Regions from separate parts of the Pantoea sp. PvP021 genome, predicted to be linked through region 2. Evidence: predicted binding sites of a transcription regulator. Region 2 holds the regulator's gene; the other holds the start of a gene.

Region 1 (3,120 bases), on a different contig from region 2:
CAGCTCGCGGGTGATCCACTTTGACACCGGCGCGCCAGAGGCTTTTTCCATCGCCGCCAGCCGCCACAGTTTGCTGACCGATTCGAACCAGCCAAACTGGCGATTGAGCTGCAGCAGATTGCGATGCAGTCGCACCACATCCACCTTGCCGGTCTGCTCGCTCAGCGCATTAATCAAACCTTCACTCAGGCCGCGCAGCGCATCGCTGAGCTTAAAGAGCCGGGCGCAGAGATCCAGCAGCTCCTGCGGCAACGCGCCCAGCACAAAGCGGAATTCGCCCGGCTGGTTATGCGGTGGCAGCAGCGGATTCAGCGCCTGAGCGGTAATCGTCAGCAGTTCGCGCAGCTCATCGCAGTGCGCTTTCAGCCGCTCCGGGTTAGCCAGCGGCGGCGGCGATTTTGGCCGCATCTGCGTCATAATGCTCTCTACCAGCTTGATAAAGAGGTCAAGCTGCAGGCTGCTCCAGCCCGGCGTGATGTCGGCGCTCATCTCCAGCGCATCGCGGGCCACTTCCGGCAGGTGATGCCCTTCATCCAGTACCAGCATCAGGTTTTTTGCCGGTGGCAGCACCGACTCATTCTCCATTGCGGCCATGACCAGCGCATGGTTCGCCACCACTACATCCACCTGCTCGATTTCGCGCCGCGCCACAAAGAACGGGCATTCACGATACCAGCGACAGTGTGCGCCAAGGCAGCTCGCTTTGTCGGTGGAGAGCCGCTGCCACAGGCTGTCGCTGACGTTCTCGTCGCTGTGATCGCGCAGGCCGTCCCACTGATAGCGATCCAGCGATTTCTGCAACCGGCCACACTGCGTCTGCTCCTCTTTAGTGCTGCTGACGGCGTCATCGTCCAGATAAAGCAGCAGATCGCCCTGCTCATCGTCATCAGCCGCCATCGCCGCCAGATTACGCGGACAGACATAGCGCCCGCGACCAAAGGCGGCGGTAAAGGTGAGATCGGGAATGATTTTTTTCAGCAGCGGCAGATCTTTGGTGAAGATTTGATCCTGCAGCGCCACGTTGGCGGTGCTGATCACCAGCCGCTTCTCCTGGGCGCGGCTGGCGGCGATGCCCGGGATCAGATAAGAGAGGGTTTTGCCCACGCCGGTTGGCGCTTCAACCGCCAGATGGCGCGAATCGTCGCCCGCCAGGCACTTCGCCACTTCGGCGATCATCTGGCGCTGCGGCGCACGCGGGATGAAATCAGGCACCTGCTGCTGAAGCGCTTTATACCACTGCGCTATCTGGCTTTTTACTGCGGCTGTCAGGGCCATGATTTGCGTTACCACACCGAAAATATGGCCTGTATTTTTACACAGTATCCTGTTGGCGTCAGCTTTCGCGCCGAATTTTTCGTGCGACGTCGTAAATTTCAGCAGTTGCCCGTTTCAGGGTCGTGCGGGCAGCCCGTCAACCCGGGCCGGTCCGGCACGAAGAAAGGCCAGCCGCATGAGCTAGCGGCTGGCTACGCCAGCACTTTGTACATATAGGTGGTGGCATCCAGCACGCCTGCGGTGGATTCGGCATAAAACGGGATCGACCCCGCTACCTGCCAGCCCAGCGAGCGATAGAGATCGCTGGCGACATCGCCGCTGCGCGTATCCAGCACCAGCAGCGTTTTGCCCTGCGCACGGGCCTGCTGCTCAGCGCGCTGCATCAGCTCACGCGCGATGCCCTGACGGCGCGCCTGCGGATGCACCAGCAGTTTGCTGATCTCCGCCCGGTGTCGGCCATTAGGCATCGCGCTGCCACTGAGAATGACCGTGCCCACGATGCGACCGTGCTGCCGCGCAACGAATAGTTCGCTGTCGCCGTCTGCCAGACCGGCGATCCGCTGCTGCCAGAATCGCGTTATCACCTCTTCGTCTTCAGCATCAATAAAACCGACGCTGGCGCCGTCTGCCACACAGGCCTGCAGCACCGCCGTGAGTTCATCCAATTGCGGTTGCGCTTCGTCGGCGCGAAGTATTGTGTAATCGATCATGGTTTCGCCACCACCAGTAAATAGCGCGCGCCGTCAGTCAGGTGCGCCTCAAAAGCCGATTTCCCGACCAGATGAAAACGTAAGCAATCACCGGGCTTCAGCGCCCACTGCTGCGCCCCCATCGTGACGATGAGGCCGCCCTCGCGTAGCCAGATATGCTGCTCCAGACCCTGAATGGGTGGCGCATCGTAATCTATACGTGCACCAGGCCGTAATTTGCCCTCAATCAGTTCGCATCGGAAATGAAGCGCAGGGGGTGAGACATTCCGGCGAATAAATCCGCTGGATTCATCCTGCCACACGGGCTGCTGGTCATCTCTGATCAGCAAACTGGACTCCTCCTCCACTTCACTGAGCAGGCGCGACATCGTTAATCCGTAGGCAACACACAGACGGTTAAGCAGCGCAGCAGTAGGGCTGGTCTCGCTTCGCTCAATGCGCGATAATGACGCACGACTGATGCCCGTTGCGACAGCAAGTTCATCCAGCGACCAGCCGCGTTGCAGGCGTAATTCTGCCAGCCTCACCGCCAGTCGTTGCTCCGTATTCAGCTCTGACATGGTGATTTCTCATATTTGGGAAAAATTCTCTTTTATGAGATATAACGGAGAAACGGCGTATCAGTCAAGTTGTACATCGAGAAATGTATTGTACAACTTAGTCGGCTTCGTTATGGTAATTGCACTCAGACCAATCGAAAGAGGAATTTATGACCTTATACAGTATCGGTGACGTCGCCGAGCGCTGTGGCATAAACCCAGTCACCCTGCGCGCCTGGCAGCGTCGTTATGGCTTACTGAAGCCGCAACGTACCGAAGGCGGACATCGTCAGTTTGACGAAGAGGATGTTCATCGCATCGAAGAGATCATGCGCTGGATTGAAAGCGGCGTGCCGGTCGGTAAAGTTAAGGCACTGCTGGAAGGTGGCGATGTTGATGCCCATGACGGCTGGACCACACTCCAGGATGAGCTGATCAGCGTCCTGCGTCACGTCAGACCCGCTAAACTTCGTAATAAAATTGCCGCGATTGGTCGCGAACATCCGATTGATGCGCTGATCGATCATGTTTTTATGCCGGTGCGCCAGAAGCTGAGTCTGGATCAGAACACCGCCCGCACCATGTGCAGTCTGCTG
Region 2 (3,120 bases):
TCAAACCAGCTGTTCTGACGCCAGTGCTTACGCCAGATGAGCCACAGCGACAGGCCGCGCAGCGCCAGGAAAACCGTGACCGCCAGCCACAGACCATGGTTACCTAACACCGGTACGCTAAGCAGCGTCAGAAAATAGCCTGCTGCGGCAACTACCATGCTGTTACGCATCTCACGCCCGCGCGTCGCTCCGATGAACATGCCATCCAGCAGATAACACCAGACGCCGATCAGCGGCATTATCATCTGCCAGACCAGATAGCGGTCCGCTGTCTGCTGGAGTGACTGAAGAGAGGTCAGCAGGGTAACGATCTGCGGGCCAAAAATGGCATAGATTAGCGAGAAGAATAGCGCCACCACCACCGCCTGCCGACAGGCAGAGTGCCAGACGCGCAGGAGCTTGCTGCCATCTTTTGCACCATGCGCCTCACCCGCAAAAGCTTCAACCGCATAGGCAAAGCCATCCAGCGCGTAAGCCGTAAAAGTGATGAACATCAGTAATACTGCGTTAACCGCCACCACATCCGGACCCAGCCGGGCACCCAGTACGGTCAGCGAGGCGAAGCAGAGCTGCAGCATCAGAGAGCGCAGCATGATGTCCCGGTTCAGTCGCAGCAGCCGGCCGCTGTCACCGCGCCAACTCTGCTTCAACAGGCTAAGCGTAATTCCGCGCAGTTTTAACACCCGCCAGACCATGATGCTGCCGACAACCAGCGTAATGTATTCCGCCAGCGCCGTGGCGGTTGCCGCCCCCGCGACACCCCAGTGCAGCCCCATCACCAGCCAGAGATCGAGCACGATGTTAACCAGGTTGCCCACCACCAGCAGGATCACCGGCGCGCGTGCATACTGCACGCCCAGCAGCCAGCCCAGAATGACCAGGTTTGCCAGCGTGGCAGGCGCACTGAGCCAGCGAATCTGAATAAACAGTGCCGCCTGTTCGAGTACATCGGGATTGCCGCCAACCAGATGGGTCGACAGCTGAATAATCGGATAACGCAAAGCGATGAACAGTACGCCCGCCAGCAGCGCAATGATCAGCGGCTGAGTCAGCGCGCGTGCCAGCGCCATTTTATCGCCAGCGCCAAATGCCTGCGCCGTAAGGCCAGTGGTACTCATTCGAAGGAAAAGCAGCAGCATAAAGAGGAAGCTGGTCACTGTAGTCCCGACCGCAACCCCGCCAAGATAGACAGGGCTGTCGAGATGACCAATTACTGCAGTATCGACCACTCCCAGTAAGGGAACGGTGATATTTGAAAGGATCATCGGCAGCGCAAGCCGCCAGAGATTTTTATCGGTTGCCGTAATAAAGCGCATTCGCCGTTCCGTGCTCAGTGTCGCTGCGCAAAAGAGGCAGCGACAAAATTAGGGCAGACAGAATAGCATCAGAGAAGGCGAATGCACGCTGGCAGAAGAATCAGAGCCACTCGCCGTTGCGCACCACGCCAACAGCCAGACCTTCTATGGTCAGTGACTGCGCACGGGTATCGACGACAATCGGGTCAAAATCGCTGTTTTCCGGCAGCAGATGCACGATAGCACCCTGCTTTTTCCAGCGCTTAACGGTGACTTCATCATCAATGCGGGCAACCACAACCTGGCCGTTACGCACATCCTGGGTTTTATGCACCGCGAGCAGGTCGCCATCCATAATCCCGATATCTTTCATCGACATTCCGCTGACGCGCAGCAGGAAGTCAGCAGACGGCTTAAACAGGCCCGGATCGACCTTGTAGTGGGTTTCGATATGTTCCTGCGCCATGATCGGCTCACCGGCAGCAACCCGGCCAATCAGCGGTAGCCCTTCTGAGGCTTCTTCTTCCATTAACAGTCGAATGCCGCGCGATGCACCGGAAACGATCTCGATGACGCCTTTGCGCGCCAGCGCTTTCAGATGCTCTTCTGCCGCGTTCGGCGAACGGAAGCCCAGCTGCGCGGCGATTTCGGCACGCGTAGGCGGCATGCCCGTTGAAGAAATATGGTCGCGAATCAGGTCATAGACCTGCTGCTGCCTGCTGGTTAATGCTTTCATCCCGCCCCCTGGTTGTTTATACAGTCGCTGTGAGTATATACAGGTATTGGTGAAATGGAAACCGATTGTCAGGGAAAACGCGCCCTCAGACGCGTTATGGAAGGCTTATCGCAAATGTGTCCAGAGCAGCGCGATCCAGACGAAGAGTGCCAGTAAGATGCTGATCAACACCGCCGCCGAGCCCATGTCTTTTGCCCGGCCCGCCAGCGGATGATGCTCCTGACCGATGCGGTCGACCACTGCTTCAATGGCGCTATTGAGGATTTCAACAATGACCACCAGCACCACCGCCCCAATCATGAGGATGCGGGAGACCACATCGACATCCAGCCAGCACGCGATAACAATAGCAGCCAGCGCAGCCAGCGCTTCCTGCCGAAACGCCGCTTCATGTTGCCAGGCGGCACGCAGTCCCTGCCATGAGTAACCTGCAGCTTTTACTATTCTGATAAGTCCGGTGGCATTATTTGCCATGATGTGGGAACCCTTTCATCGGATTGACGTCAATGTCTGGGCTGCGTGCAATTGGCACCACCACAGATCTTCGCTGCGCTTTCTGGTATGCTTGCGGCGCTTTGCTAACAAGAGGCTTCATGTTGTCTATGTCAGGTTGGCGTAAACTCTATTACAAACTGCTTAATTTACCACTGTCGTTTTTGGTAAAAAGTAAGGCCATTCCGGCCGATCCCGTGTCTGAACATGGTCTGGATCCGACCCGACCTATTATGTATGTTTTGCCTTACGATTCGAAGGCCGACTTACTGACTTTACGCGCACAGTGTCTGCGGCATCATCTGCCCGACCCGCTCACTCCGCTGGAGATTGATGGTTCTCTGCTGCCGCGCCATGTCTTTATCCACAATGGCCCTCGCGTCTTCCCCTATTTTGTGCCCAGCGTTGAATCCGTGAAAATTTTTCACGATTACCTGGACCTGCATCGCAATAACCCTAAGCTGGATATTCAGATGCTGCCGGTCACGGTGATGTTTGGCCGCGCACCAGGACGTGAAGTCCAGGGCGAAGCAACGCCACACCTGCGGGTGCTGAACGGGGTGCAGAAGTTTTTTGCGGTGATCTGGCACGGGCGCG

Evidence for each region. The regulator LexA, encoded in region 2, represses DNA repair genes until DNA is damaged. The targets are predictions, from matches to a motif close to TNCTGTATGTACATACAGNA.
Region 1: the regulator LexA is predicted to act here: its motif matches at 1,303-1,322, upstream of dinG (ATP-dependent DNA helicase DinG).

The regions. Positions count from the first base shown of each region.
Region 1 covers NZ_JBSRXX010000001.1:1,506,471-1,509,590, forward strand. Annotated here, with positions in the region: gene dinG (ATP-dependent DNA helicase DinG) at 1-1,275, opposite strand, end outside; gene ACVKSX_RS06965 (GNAT family N-acetyltransferase) at 1,467-1,985, opposite strand; gene ACVKSX_RS06970 (helix-turn-helix domain-containing protein) at 1,982-2,545, opposite strand; gene ACVKSX_RS06975 (MerR family transcriptional regulator) at 2,695-3,120, shown strand, end outside.
Region 2 covers NZ_JBSRXX010000007.1:182,796-185,915, forward strand. Annotated here, with positions in the region: gene dinF (MATE family efflux transporter DinF) at 1-1,316, opposite strand, end outside; gene lexA (transcriptional repressor LexA) at 1,417-2,031, opposite strand; gene ACVKSX_RS17980 (diacylglycerol kinase) at 2,137-2,505, opposite strand; gene plsB (glycerol-3-phosphate 1-O-acyltransferase PlsB) at 2,634-3,120, shown strand, end outside.